2 regions of the Flavobacterium xizangense genome follow, and region 1 is predicted to be linked to the other one. Evidence: riboswitches for the same ligand, from Rfam matches in the RefSeq annotation. Region 1 holds a riboswitch; the other holds the start of a gene.

Region 1 (7,627 bases):
ATTTCCGGTTTTGCAGACCTTGAGAGATTTGTATTATTCGGGCGAAAAAATCACGAAGATCAGAGGCGTTTTTTCAGATCATTTAAGTTATGTATTTAACCGATTTTCGGCTGAAGAAAATTCTTTTTCGTCAATTTTGAAAGATGCCAGCCTTCTTGGATTAATGCGTTCGACTTTTAAAGAAGATTTATCAGGAAATGATACCGCTAGAAAATTGCTGATCCTGACCCGTGAAATCGGAAAAGAATTTGAATTATCGGATATAAAAATCAATTCGATAATAAGAGAAGAACATCTGGAAAAAAATGGAATACTAAATAAGGAGGCAGTCGATCGATCGTATAAAATTGCAAAAATCACTCAAGCAGAAAATCATGTTTTGCGATATGTGGGCGAATTTGATGTCGAAAAAAATACTTTGGAAGTAAAATTGGTTTCTGAACCTGTAACATCTGCAATTGGACAATTAAAAGGAGCAGATGCGATTTTCGAAATTTATACCCAATCTTATGCAGATGTTCCAATTGTTATACAAGGAGCGTCACCATGTAAACAAGCAATTTCGAGAGGAATTATAACCGATATTTTAAAAGTAGCTGACAAAATTAAAAATAAAGAAGCAGTCTGGCTATAAGTGGTTTTTTAATATTAAGAAAAAAAGTTCTTTGACAGATTGAAACAGAAAAAGTTAGTTTATTTTTTGTAAGACAATACTGTATTTTTATTGAATCTTGATTTTGTAAGATGTTTTTTGACGATAAAAAGATGTTTTTTAACGTTTTTTTAGAAAAATTAGGCTTTTGTAACTTGGAATATTAAAAAAAAAGTTGCAAATTTGTAAGACAAGTAAGATCTGTTAAAAAACAGATGTTTAAATGTTAAATAAATGATTTATCGCTTTTAGATCTTAATCAAATCTGAAAGCTTATTAAGAGAATTAAATGCAAGAATTTTTTAAAATAAAAGTCAAATCACAGATGAATAAATCCCTACAGATGAACAAGATGTTTAACGTCGCACGTATTTGTGTACGCGTCTGTTGATACTAAAAGTATATATAAGTTCTATAAAAACTTAGACCCTTTTGGTATTAAAAATCCAAAAGGGTTTTTTTATTCATCTTGGTTAACATAACAAAAAATTAAAGAAAAAGTAAATATTATAAAACGCAAACTAACTTAAACTTAAATATCATGAGCACATTAAACTACTTAAGAAAAAAAATCTCAACTTTCAAAAACATCAAAAATGAAAGAAACAATCCGCCGCCAACAAATGAATTAATTCATCCAAGCTTCGGAATAACAGAAACGGATAAAAAAGAAGTTAAAAAAGAACCAAATTCTTTATTGTTTTTGATGTATTCAAAAGAAAATGAAACGCTTTTTATCTAAATCAAAAAGCATCATAAAATAGGGTAAAACCCGCTTAATTTTACTGGGCAATTTGTTCGGTAATTTTTTGCGTATAATAAATTCTGATTGAAGTATGTTTAAGAAATTGAGGAATCAGTTTCGATAAAATTTGTTTGTTTAAGAAATTAGTAGTTAATTTGCATCTTTAAGTTCAAAAACGTATTGAAATGTTATAAAGAAAGGAGGAGGGATTAGACCCGATGAATCCTTAGCAACCCTTCGTTAATTCGAAGAAGGTGCTGCATTCTACCACGCCCAAACGTGGAAAGATAACAACAAGAATTTTTCTAGTTTCAAACTCTAGACTTTCTTTCTAATATTTCCACATACAAATCAATAATAAAAAGATTTGAAATTGGAAAATATACCAAATCCCATCATAATTAATAATTTCATCACAGAGAGTGGTGCGCTATTTTCATCATTACCGTTAAGTTTTACGCTTTCTGGTTTGCCTTTGCATACCGCTCCAATTGTTTTGGTTAATCATGCTTTGACAGGAAATGCACAAGTAACCGGCGAAAACGGCTGGTGGAATGATTTGATTGGTGACAACAAAACAATCGACACAAATAAATATACTGTTCTGGCATTTAATGTTCCAGGAAATGGTAGCGATTCGTTTATAATCGAAAATTATCAGGATTTTACAGCCAGAGATATCGCGAGAATTTTTATCAAAGGTTTAAAAGCGTTGAATATCGAACAAGTGTTTGCTATAATTGGTGGTTCTGTTGGAGGCGGAATTGCTTGGGAAATTCTGGCATTGGAACCAAACATCACAGAACATTTAATTCCGATTGCAACCGACTGGAAATCCACCGACTGGATGATTGCAAATTGTTACCTGCAGGAACAAATTTTGAACAATTCGTCCAGACCAGTTGAAGATGCCAGAATTCATGCCATGCTTTGTTACAGATCTCCAGAATCATTCAAAGCGAAATTTAAGCGAACTGTTCATTCTGAACTTTCCATTTTTAATATCGAAAGCTGGCTGGCGCATCACGGAAATAAATTGCAAAAACGTTATCAATTATCGTCGTACAAATTGATGAACCAATTGCTGAAAACCATAGATATTACGAGAAATAGTGAGGATTTCGAGACTTTAATATCAAAATCAAACGCAGCGATTCATATTGTTGCAATCAATTCAGATTTGTTTTTTACACCACAAGAAAATCTGGAAACTTATAATGAATTAAAAAAGTTTAAAGAAAATGTTTTTTACAGCGAAATTGATTCGGTTCACGGACATGACGCTTTTTTAATCGAGTACAAACAATTAGATCATTTACTTGCCGATATTTTTAAGGCAGAAACAATAGCAAAATAAAATGAAAGTATTAAAATTTGGAGGTAAATCGTTATCAAACGGAGAAGGACTAAACAAAGTAGTTTCAATCATTTCAGATAAAGTAAATCAAGGCGAAAAAATTGCCGTAGTCGTTTCTGCGCGTGGTAACGCGACAGATGAATTAGAAGATATTTTAAGAATTGCCGCTAAAAACGGAAATTATAAACCACTTTTAGAAAGTTTTAAAGCGTATCAAACCTCAGACTATGGTCAGGTCGATTTATCTGAAGAATTCAATATTCTGGATAAACTTTTCGAAGGCGTTAGTTTGATTGGCGATTATAGCAACAAAATCAAAGATCAGATTTTGTCGAAAGGTGAATTGCTTTCGGCTAAATTATTGACTTCAATTTTACTTGAAAAAGGAATTCCGGCCAATTTTGTTGATACTAGAGAATTGTTAAAAACCGATTCAAAATTTGGTGATGCTCAGCCTTTGGAACAACTTTCAAAGAAAAACGTAATCAATTATTTTAAGCTTCATAACGGCGAAACTGTAAATATTGTTACAGGTTTCATTGGTTCAAATAACAACAACGACACTACAACTTTAGGAAGAAACGGAAGTAATTACACAGCTTCGTTAATTGCAAATTATTTAGATGCTGAAGAATTGCAGAATTTTACGCACGTTGACGGAATTTATACGGCAAACCCAGATTTAGTTGCCGATGCTAAAAAAATCGAATATTTATCGTTTAACGAAGCGAATGAATTAGCGAATTTTGGAGCAACAATTCTACATGCTAAGACTATTATTCCTTTATTGGAAAAAAATATTCCGCTTCGTATTTTAAATACGTTTAATCATGAAAATCACGGAACTCTAATCACTTCAAATTCTCAAAAAGAAGGAATTAAAACGCTTTCTGTTTTAGAAAATGTTTCTTTAGTAAATCTTGAAGGACGCGGATTGCTTGGAAAAGCCGGAGTTGATGCCAGAATTTTCAAAGTAATGGGTGATCACAACATCAGCGTAAGTATAATTTCGCAAGGTTCTTCAGAAAGAGGAATTGGTTTAGTTGTAGCCAAAGACAAAGCTACCCTTGCAATGGTTGAGCTAGAAAAAGAGTTTGAAAATGACTTTTATTCTAAAGATGTAAACCAAATTACGGTTACGGATAATGTTTCTGTAATTTCGATTATCGGGCAGGATTTAAGTACTTTCCACAAGCCTTACACAGCTTTAATTAAAAATAAAATAGTTCCGATTTTATTCAACAACACGGTTACAGGTAAAAATGTGAGTTTGGTTGTTAAAAAAGAAGAACTAAATAAAGCTTTAAACGTAATTCACGGAGAAATCTTCGGAGTTTCTAAAAAAATCAACATTGCGATTTTCGGACACGGATTAGTTGGAGGAACGCTGATTAATCAAATTTTAGAATCGGCGGCAGCGATTGAAAAACGTAAAGATATTAAGCTGAACGTTTTTGCAATTGCAAACTCTAAAAAGCTTTTATTAAACAGAAATGGCGTAACTTCAAGCTGGAAAAACGATATTCAGACAAAAGGTGAAGAATATTCAATCAATGATATTATTGCGTATGCAAATGAGCATCATTTAGAGAATTTAATTGCAATTGATAATACGGCAAGTGCATCATTCGTAGAAAACTATATTCCGCTTGTTGAAAGCAGTTTTGATTTGATTTCTTCAAATAAAGTGGCTAATACATTAACGTATGGTTTTTATAAAGAATTGAGAAAAGCTTTGGCAGAAAATCAAAAGAATTATTTATATGAAACCAATGTTGGTGCAGGTTTACCATTAATTGATACGATTAAATTACTGCATCTTTCTGGTGAAAACATCACAAAAATTAAAGGAGTTTTCTCTGGAACATTAAGTTATTTATTCAATAATTTCTCTGCAAAAGATGCTCCGTTCAGCGAAATTCTGCAGGAAGCAATCGATAACGGATATACAGAACCAGATCCGCGTGAGGATTTATGCGGAAATGATGTAGGAAGAAAACTATTGATCTTGGCAAGAGAATTAGATTTGCAAAATGAGTTTGAAGAAATCTCAATTCAGAATTTAATTCCCGAACATTTACGCGATGGAAATGTTTCTGATTTCTTAACGAAATTAAAAGAATTCGACCCAATTTATGAGAAAATAAAAGCAGATCAACAACCAAATCACGTTTTAAGATACATTGGAGAATTGTCTGGTGATTTGCAGAATGATAAAGGAAATCTAGAAGTAAAATTAGTTTCAGTACCAAAAGATACTGCATTAGGCGGATTAAAAGGTTCAGATTCTTTCTTCGAAATTTACACAGAATCTTACGGAGATCGTCCAATCGTTATTCAGGGAGCCGGTGCAGGTTCTGCGGTAACAGCGCGAGGAGTTTTTGGGGATATTTTGAGATTGTCTGATAAAGGGTAAAAGAATTTTAGATTTTAGAGTTCAGATTTTAGATTTGAATTCAAACAAAAACAAAAAAATAACAACACAATGAAAGTAACTTTAAACAGAGTAAATGACGCATTTCATTTCAAAGTAAAAAATGAACGTGGACATGTAGTTGACGTTGACAGCAGAGCTGAATTTGGCGGAAGCGATTTAGGCGCAAGCCCGATGGAATTGGTTTTAATGGGCGTTGCAGGATGTAGCGCAATTGATATGATTTCGATTTTGAAAAAACAGCGTCAGGAAATCACTTCTTTTAACGCTGAGGTTGAAGGAACACGCGTTCAGATTGAAGAAGCAAAACCTTTTAAAGAAATCGATGTGGTTTTTTATTTAGAAGGAGAAATCAATCCTGAAAAAGCAAAAAAAGCAGCACAACTTTCTTTCGAGAAATACTGCTCCGTTGCAAAAACAGTTGAACCAACAGCTACAATCAAATACAGAGTTGTTTTGAACAACGAAGCTTTATAAATTAGATAATTAGTCAATTAGATAATCAGAAAATGCTCAGATTGCGCATAAATAATTGACTTGTTTTAGTTTAGATTTCAGCTTTTAAAACCTGAAACTTTAAACTTTAAACTTTAAACAAAAAACAAAAAACAACACAATGAACACAGAAGAATTTGGTTTTGAAACACAGGCCATTAGAACACAATTAGAAAGATCTCAATATTTAGAACATTCGGTGCCTTTGTACCTATCGTCAAGCTTTGTTTTTGAAGATGCCGAAGATATGAGAGCTTCTTTTACAGAAGAAAAAGAAAGAAATATTTACAGCCGTTTCAGTAATCCAAATACGACTGAATTTGTGGAAAAAATCTGCAAAATGGAAGGTGCTGAATCTGGTTATGCATTTGCAACCGGAATGGCAGCGGTATATTCTACTTTTGCCGGATTATTAAATTCGGGAGACCATATTGTGTCTGCAAGCAGCGTTTTTGGTTCTACACACGCTTTGTTTATGACTTATTTTCCAAAATGGAATATCGAAACTTCTTATTTTGAAATCAATAAGCCAGAAACAATTGAGAGTTTCATCAAGCCAAACACTAAAATATTATATGCAGAATCGCCTACAAATCCTGGAGTTGATGTAATTGACTTAGAATTGTTAGGAAATATTGCAAAAAAACACAACTTGATTTTAATTATCGATAACTGTTTTGCAACGCCATATTTACAGCAACCAATTAAATTTGGAGCGCACTTAGTGATACATTCTGCAACAAAATTGATCGACGGTCAAGGCCGTGTTTTAGGAGGAGTTACAGTTGGAAATGCAGATTTAATCAGACAGATTTATTTGTTTTCAAGAAATACAGGTCCTGCTTTATCTCCGTTTAATGCTTGGGTTTTATCAAAAAGTTTAGAAACATTAGCAGTTCGTGTTGACAGACATTGCGAAAATGCATTAAAAGTTGCTGAATTTTTAGAAAGCCATCCAAATGTAAATAGTGTTAAATATCCGTTTCTGAAATCGCACCCGCAATATGAAATTGCTAAAAAACAAATGAAAGCTGGTGGAAACATTATCGCATTTGAAATTAAAGGCGGAATCGAAGCTGGAAGAAAATTCCTGAATTCAATTCAACTTTGTTCATTATCAGCAAATATTGGAGATACAAGAACAATTGTTACGCATCCAGCTTCTACAACGCACAGCAAGTTATCTGAAGAAGATCAGTTAGCTGTTGGAATCACGCAAGGTTTAGTTCGTGTTTCTGTAGGTTTGGAAACTGTGGAAGATGTAATTGCTGATTTGAAACAAGCATTGGCTTAAAAGCAAAATAGAATAAAATTAAGGGGCTGTTTTTTAAATAGCCCTTTTTTGTATATCAAGGATTTTTTTGAAATAAATTTTAGTTTTGAAAATATGACAAGACCAAGATTGCTTTTGTTATCAGATTTGTTTGGAGGTAATCCGGAATGGATTGAATATTATATTCAGATTTTAGAATCAAAATTTGATGTTCATTATTATGATGTCTTAAAATTGGCTGAGGTTGATTTTTCTACAGATGAAAAAGAAATTCACAATCAATTTTTAAATGGAGGCATTGAAAAAGCTGTTGATGATTTATTAGCTTCTGAAAAAAGCGAGGTTGCTGTTTTAGCTTTCAGCATTGGCGGAACAATTGCATGGAAAGCATCATTAAAAGGATTAAAAACAACAAAGTTAATTGCAATTTCCTCAACAAGATTAAGATTTGAAACTGAAATTCCTAATTGTGAAATCAAACTTTATTTTGGCGATCAGGATCTAAATTCGCCCAATAGTGAATGGTTTTCAAAGTTAAAAATAGAAAAACATATTCTCGAAAATCAAAAACATCAATTGTATTTAGATGAAAAGAATGTTTTTTTGATTTGTAGTAATTTTTTGTAATTCATTCGTCAAAAATTATATTTTTGTTATAACCAAACCTAATT
Region 2 (7,627 bases), on a different contig from region 1:
TCGTGTTCTTCTAAACCTGAAGCATTGCTTTGTCGCGCCTGTTCATAAACCGTTAACGTGTTATTGATTAAGGAATAATCCTGGTCGATATAAACGCTTTTGCAATCTGCAATTTTCAGATTTCCTGATTTTGGCTCTAATTCTTTTAAAATTAATTTAATCAGCGTTGTTTTTCCGGAACCGTTATTTCCTTTTAAAGCAAGCCTATCGCCGGAAAGAATCTGAAAATTCAAATCGGTTTTCCAAATTTTTTCTGCGTTGTAACTATAATTCAGCGATTCAGAATTTACTAGTATTTTTCCTTTGTGCAAATGCGAATTATCAAGTCCGAATTTCATTTTGTCCAAACTCGAAACATTTTCACGCAGTTCGCGCAATTCCTGTGAAATACCGCCAATTTTCTCTTCATGAACGCTTTTAGTTTTCGAAGTACTGTTTTCGGCCTTATTCTTTAGCGTATTCATCATAATGCGGGCAACTCCGGCTTTTTCCTGTTTCTTTTTGCCTTTAGCATCTGATTTTTGTTGCCTTTCAATCGTTTCGCGTTGTTTTTCTTTGGCTTTTTGAAGTGCCTTTTCTTTCGAATGGATATCAAGTGCTAAAGCATTCTTTTCGATTTTTTTCTGTTCAAGGAAAAAATCATAATTACCGCCGTAACTTTTGATTCCGTTTGACTTTAATTCGCAGGTTGTATCGAGCAAATTCAGCAGTTTGCGATCGTGGCTTACTATCAGCATCGTTGCCGTCGAAGCTTTTATAAATTGATATAGCAAATTTCGTCCTTCAACATCAAGATGATTGCTGGGTTCGTCCAATAAAATGAGTTTAGGCTGATGAATAGCAATTCCGGCAAGAAAAACTTTTGTTTTCTGTCCTCCGCTTAAAAGTTCCATCTTCTGATTTAAATCTAAACCATTTAATTTCCAGTAATTTAAAGCTTCATTGCAACGATCTTCAATGGTCCAGTCGTCGTTGAGAAGATTTAAATTAGTTTCGCTTACGTTTCCACTCAGAATTTCATGAAAAGCGATAAGTTTTTGATCTATTTGTAAAGCCTCTGCAATCGTTAAATGATTGTATTGTCCGAAGATTTGCGGAATATAATACGGTTCAGTCTCAATTTTGATTGTTCCGTCTGACGGAAATAATTCTTTTGCTATAATTTTAAGCAAAGTTGATTTTCCAGCACCGTTATGTCCTGTTAAGGCTATTTTATTGCCTGTATTTACTGTTAAACTGATTGCGTCGAACAGCAATTCTGTATTAGAATGTGTATATGAAATGTTTTGCAGAATGATCATAATCTCTTTCTTAAGCATTAATAAATCAGCAAAAACCAAGTTTGGCTTGCTGTCTCTATATCTGAAAGAAATTATTTATTCACATGTACGGAAGTAGTTTATTTGAAAGTGCAAAGATAATAAATGTTTTAAAAACTCATAACAAAACAAAAAGCGTCTGAGAAGCTCTTAGACGCTTTTGTATTTTTTGGTCTTAAAAAGCCTTAAAATTAGCCTACAATTGCATTTTTAGAATAATTAGCTGAATATAATTCTCTAAACATGGCGTATGTTACGCTTACCATCGCAAAAGCAATAATAGCATCGATTGTGGCAGGAAAGCCCAGTACCACTAATTTTGAAAAGAAAGCAAAAGTGATGTCAAAGAAAATTCCGGCAAAGACCCATTCTTTCAATCGCAATAATTTATTCGGAATTAATAATGTGATTACTCCAGCGACTTTAAATACGCCAAGGATGTAAATAAAATGCGCCGGATAACCCAATTGTTGTGTAATTTCCCAAACTAATTTGTTAGTTGTAAGTTCGAAAAATCCGCTGGCACCAAACCATAAAGAAGTTAAAATAATTCCTGTCCAATAAATAATTTTTGTCGTTTTTGTGTTCATGATTTTAATTTTTAAGTTGTTAAACAGGACAAAATTGCGTTACATGCAAGAGAAAACATATGAGTTTTTTTGTGAAACGGACAAATTGATTTCTGAAATAGACAATCCGAAAGTTCATCTGATTTCATAACTTTACAGAATACTTTAAAACCGAAATTCAATAATGGAAGCCAAAGCCCTTTTGCAACAACATATCGCCAAAACTGCTGTATTGACAGAAGAGGAATTCGATTATTTCTATTCTCATTTTAAGCCTTTGTCTTTTAAAAAAGGTCAAACCATTATTAGTGCCGGAGATAAAGTAAACTGTGAATATTTTGTGATTTCAGGTTGTCTGAAAGCGTTTTTTATAAATGATGAGATTAAAATGTACATTTTACAGTTTGCAATGCCAACGTGGTGGACATCTGATTACAGTGCTTTGTACAATCAAACTGAAGCAACCATAAACGTTGACTGCATTACTGATGCTGAAGTGCTTTGCCTGTCAAACGAAGACCGCGAAAAACTCTGTAAAGAATATCACCAAGTGGAGCATTTCTTCCGTTGGAGAACGAACAAAGGATATATCGCCTCTCAAAAAAGACTTTTATCGTTTATGAATAATAATGTCAAAGCACGTTACGAAGAGCTTTTGGCATTATATCCTCAATTGTATAATCTTGTACCAAAGCATTTAATAGCCGCATATTTAGGAGTTTCCAGAGAAACACTAAGCAGGCTTTATAATTCGTAGTTTTTTGCCACAGATTGTATAGATTAAATATGATTTTTTATTAGTTCCTGTTTTTTCTTGTAGTTTGTCATCCCGAGGAACGAGGGATCTCCGCAAGAAGCTCCTCATGCAAAATCACCAATCTTTGTCGAGTTACTCGCGGAGATCCCTCGTTCCTCGGGATGACAAAAATAGTCGAAAATCGTTGCGTTCCAACGGTTGAAACCACTGTCTATGTTTTAGTTTTATTGCGTTAGAAAACCTTAGCACCTTAGAATCTTAGCCCCTTAGAACCTTAAAAAAAAGAATGTGATGTAGGTCACGTAACCCATTTCCATAGTCGTCGTTCCTTTGTACTGTAATTTTAAATACACTTAAATACAATCACAATGGAAACAACAAATTATAAAATCGTAAGCTCAAACAGCAACGTAGAATGGACCGGAAGAAAAGTAACCGGAGCACATAATGGTACAATTGGTATCAAAGAAGGTAATTTCATCTTACAAGATGGAAAAGTAAAAGGCGGGAAAGTTGTAATTGATACCGCTTCTATTAAAATTCTGGATGTAACAGATCCGGCAACAAACACACAATTCGGAGGTCATCTTGCCTCAGATGATTTTTTCTCAATCGAAAAATTTCCAACTGCAACTTTTGATGTTCTTTCTGTAAAAGAATTATCAGACAGCACTTTTTATCTTGAAGGTAATCTTACCATAAAAGATATTACTCATGTTGCAGGTTTTGAAGCAACGTTAGAAAACAATAGAAATGCAATTGCACTTACTGGTAAATTGATTATTGACCGCACCAAATACGATATCAAATTCCGTTCAGGAAATTTCTTCAAAGATTTGGGAGACACTTTAATTTACAATGACTTCGAATTGGATTTTAATATCACTGCTGAAGCCATTTTTTCAGAACAATCTAAAAACTAAAGCCATGCCTTACGTAAAATTAGAATTGACTCGCGAAGGTGTAACACGCGAGCAAAAACAGAAATTAATAAGCGGAATAACCAATTTGATTACTGATGTTTTAAACAAAGATCCGCATTTGACTCATGTTGTAATTCAGGAAGTTGAATTAGATGATTGGGGTTACGCAGGAGAACAAGTATCCGTATTAAGAGAAAAAGGCATCACAGCCGATAAAAAATAAATATCATGAAAAAACAAACTATAATCGTTACTGGAGCAGCATCTGGCATAGGAAAAGGAATCGCAAAATACTTTTTGGACAGAGGAGATAATGTTGTCATCAATTCGGTAACACCAGCGTCATTAGAAAATGCTTTTAATGAATTTGGCGGAGGCGATAATTTGGCAATGTATGCCGGAGATATCAGCAACAAACAAACAGGGGAACAATTAGTAAAAATTGCAATTGAAAAATTCGGTTCAGTTGATATTTTAGTTAACAATGCCGGAATCTTTGACAGCAAACCCTTTTTGGAAGTTGATGAAGCTTATTTAGATAAATTTTTGACAACCAACTTAAAAGGAACGTATTTCACAACTCAGGCTGTGGTTCCTCAAATGCTGGAACAAAAAGGTGGTGTTGTAATTAATATTGGAACACCACTTGTAAATCACGGTTTGGGCGGATGGCCGGCTTCGGCGCCAATAGCAAGTAAAGGAGCTATTCACGCTATTACAGTTCAATTAGCGGCAGAATTTGGTAAACAAAACATTCGTTTCAATACAGTTGCTCCAGGAGTAATCAGAACGCCAATGCACGGTGATAATGCTGATGCGTCTGCTGGTTTACACTTACTAAATCGAGTTGGAGAAATTGACGATGTTGCCGAAATGGTGTACACTGTTGCCAAAAGTAATTTTATTACCGGTGCCATTATCAATGTTGACGGTGGAAAAGCAGCAGGGCACAACTTATAATTAAAATGAAAACTATTTTATTAACTGCTTTTATGCTCTGGATTTTTCAGGGCATAAAAGCTCAAAATACGATCAAAATGGAAAATCAGACCGAAATTGCAGCGATAAGAGCTACGGTTGAAAACTATTATTTTAAAGGAATTTATGAAGGCGATGTGTTGCTTTTGGGAAGTATTTTTTATCCGGGAAGTTTTGTTTTTGGAGATGTAAAAGGTCAGCCGTATTTTAAAACTGCCGATCTTTATTTAGATGGCGTAAAAAACAGACAAAGTCCAAAAGATTCAGGAAAACCTTTTAAAGGTGAAATTTTGAATATAAAAGTCGTAAATTCAATCGCTGTTGCAGAACTAAATGTGAAAATGTACGATTTTAATTATCGTGATTTTTTATCTTTCCATAAGATCAATGGAAAATGGCTTATTGTCAACAAAATGCTAACTGATGTAAGTGAATAATTTTAAATTTTAAAGCGATGTGGTACAATACAAAAGCTTCAGAATTATTAGGAATCAAATATCCAATTATGCAGGGGCCATTTGGCGGAAATCTGTCAACGCCTGAACTTACTGCGGCCGTTTCAAACGCTGGCGGTTTAGGAGGATATGGTGCGTATACCATGAGCCCACAGGAGATTTATGAAGCTGACAAACAGATAAAAGCTTTAACCAATAAACCTTACAATTTAAATCTTTGGGTTTCGGATTCTGATATGGATCCGAGTGGAATCACAGACGAACAATATAATAAAGCAAAAGAATTGTTTAAACCTTATTTTGATGAAGTCGGAATTCCGTTGCCAGAAAAACCGGCGTCCTTTCAATCCCGATTTGAAAATCAGCTGCAAGTCGTTCTGGATATTCGTCCGAAGGTTTTTAGTTTTATGTTTGGAACGCTTTCTACAGCTATTTTGGAACAATGTAAAAAATTAGGAATTGTAACCGTTGGCGCCGCAACAACTCTGGACGAAGCTATATTTTTAGAAAATGCCGGCGTCGATATGATTATCGCATCAGGTTTTGAAGCAGGAGGGCACCGACCTTCATTTTTGGCTTCTGCCGAATCTTCCGTAACTGGAACTTTTGTTTTATTGCAATTAATTAGAGAAAAAGTAAAAGTGCCTGTTATTGCTGCAGGCGGAATTGCAAACGGAAAAGGAATTGCCGCAGCATTAGCTTTAGGAGCAAGCGCCGCGCAGCTGGGAACCGCATTTTTAGCCACCGAAGAATCAAACGCATTGCCAATTCACAGAGAGATGTTATTTTCAGATGCATCAAAATATACCACTTTATCACGCGCTTATACAGGAAGACTAGGTCGTGGTATCACAAGCCGAATTGCAAAAGAAATTATGGGAAAAGAAGCAGCTGTTCTACCGTTTCCGTTGCAGACTACTTTTATGTCGCATTTGCGAAAAGCGGCATTGGATCAGGAAAAATGGGATATGATACTTTTTTGGGGCGGACAGATTTCGCCAATTCTAAAACACAGAAGGGCAGAGGAGTTGATGCATTCTTTGATTGAAGAAACAACAGCTTATTTTGATGAATTGAAATTTTAAATTCAATTAAGAATGAATATTTCGCTATAAATATTACGCCTTTACAAGGCTGTACAGTCAACTCCATAGGAGTGTTATATTTGTAGAAAGAATTATAAAGTTAAAGTTTTAGTCCCATCGGGGCAATATAGTATTAGGAATAGAAAAGGATTAAAGCTCATTTCAGAAGCGGAATGAGTTTTTTTTATGTCTTTTTTGAACTATAAACCTTAAAACAGGCTTAATTGAATGCGTAGCAATTCAATTTTAATATTGTATAAATCATTGTTTTTGAGTTTATTATTGAGTTAAGTTCACTTATTTTAAAATAAAATTCAAAAAAAGTAATTTTAAACTTGACTAATTCGGTAGAATTAATATATATTTGTAACGCAGAATATTTCTGTAATGATACTTATCCAGAAAGACTGAGGGAGTAGGCCCTGTGAAGTCTTAGCAACCTGTTGCTAAACAAGGTGCTAAATCCTTCCCGCCTTGCGGGACAGATAAGAAAGATTTCTAAAACAAATCTGAATGAGATCATCAGTATTAAAATTTATTTAAAAAAAATGAAAACCAAATCAGTTCTATTACACGCCGATTCTGATCGTTTCAATTTGTTCATTCAAGAAAATAATATTGAAGTTTTCCGAATGCAAAGGTTTTAGATTTTCATTTTTCTTTTAAAACAAGTTTTGCCAAGTCTTTCAGGATTGGCACAGGAATTCTTTTTTTCAATTTAAAAACACAATTCAAAAATCATCATAAACTTAGTAATCACTAAAAATCAAAAACAAATGAAAAAAATACTATTAGGTTTTGCTTTATTTTTTGGAACAATCCAAATTCAGGCGCAAGAAAGCAATTTGCAGTTAAAAGGAACTGTTGTCGATACCGTTGCACAATATGTGTATTTGCAAAAGTTTCATAATAAAATGTTTACCACAATTGATTCGGTAAAAGTAAAAGATGGAAATTTTAGTTTTAAAACAAAAGTAAAAACACCAGAATTATACGGTTTAAGCGTAAATACTGCAGATTCTCCATTGTATATTTTTCTTGAGAAAGGGCCAATTACAGTTAAATTAAGTCCGAAAAAGTATTATACAAATTCAGTTGTTGAAGGTTCTGCTGCGCAAGATTTGTTTGAAACGTATAAAAAATCAAAAGATGTAGAAATCAGCAAATTCATTACTGAAAACCCAAAATCGATTGTTTCAGCTTATGTTTTGTATAGAAACTGGTCGTATCGATTGACTCCGGAACAAATCACTCAAAATATTGCTTTATTGGATAAAAGTCTTCAGAATATTACTTATGTGAAAGAACTAAAAGATTTGGCTATTGTATTAGACGGATTAGCGGTTGGTAAAAAAGCGCCAGATTTTACAGCCAATGATACAGAAGGAAAACCGGTTCATTTTTCTGAAAACCTGAAAGGTTACACTTTAGTTGATTTTTGGGCTTCTTGGTGTGGTCCATGCCGAAGAGAAAATCCAAATATTGTAGCAGCTTACAAAGAATTTCACGATAAAGGATTTAATATAATTGCCGTTTCTTTA

What was found. Region 1 has a riboswitch for S-adenosylmethionine ahead of ACWA1B_RS04745 (alpha/beta fold hydrolase). Riboswitches for the same ligand answer to the same signal wherever they lie in the genome.
Region 2: another riboswitch for S-adenosylmethionine. It lies ahead of ACWA1B_RS05890 (redoxin domain-containing protein); the one in region 1 lies ahead of ACWA1B_RS04745 (alpha/beta fold hydrolase).

The regions. Positions count from the first base shown of each region.
Region 1 covers NZ_JBSIPG010000001.1:1,120,977-1,128,603, forward strand. The annotation lists gene ACWA1B_RS04735 (homoserine dehydrogenase family protein) at 1-634, shown strand, start outside; gene ACWA1B_RS04740 (hypothetical protein) at 1,194-1,394, shown strand; SAM riboswitch class I at 1,583-1,691, shown strand; gene ACWA1B_RS04745 (alpha/beta fold hydrolase) at 1,771-2,754, shown strand; gene thrA (bifunctional aspartate kinase/homoserine dehydrogenase I) at 2,756-5,170, shown strand; gene ACWA1B_RS04755 (OsmC family protein) at 5,240-5,665, shown strand; gene ACWA1B_RS04760 (trans-sulfuration enzyme family protein) at 5,805-6,977, shown strand; gene ACWA1B_RS04765 (alpha/beta hydrolase) at 7,071-7,583, shown strand.
Region 2 covers NZ_JBSIPG010000002.1:90,984-98,610, reverse strand. The annotation lists gene ACWA1B_RS05930 (ABC-F family ATP-binding cassette domain-containing protein) at 1-1,301, opposite strand, end outside; gene ACWA1B_RS05925 (DoxX family protein) at 1,511-1,909, opposite strand; gene ACWA1B_RS05920 (Crp/Fnr family transcriptional regulator) at 2,073-2,645, shown strand; gene ACWA1B_RS05915 (YceI family protein) at 3,014-3,568, shown strand; gene ACWA1B_RS05910 (tautomerase family protein) at 3,573-3,791, shown strand; gene ACWA1B_RS05905 (SDR family NAD(P)-dependent oxidoreductase) at 3,797-4,528, shown strand; gene ACWA1B_RS05900 (nuclear transport factor 2 family protein) at 4,534-4,983, shown strand; gene ACWA1B_RS05895 (NAD(P)H-dependent flavin oxidoreductase) at 5,001-6,086, shown strand; SAM riboswitch class I at 6,478-6,578, shown strand; gene ACWA1B_RS05890 (redoxin domain-containing protein) at 6,863-7,627, shown strand, end outside.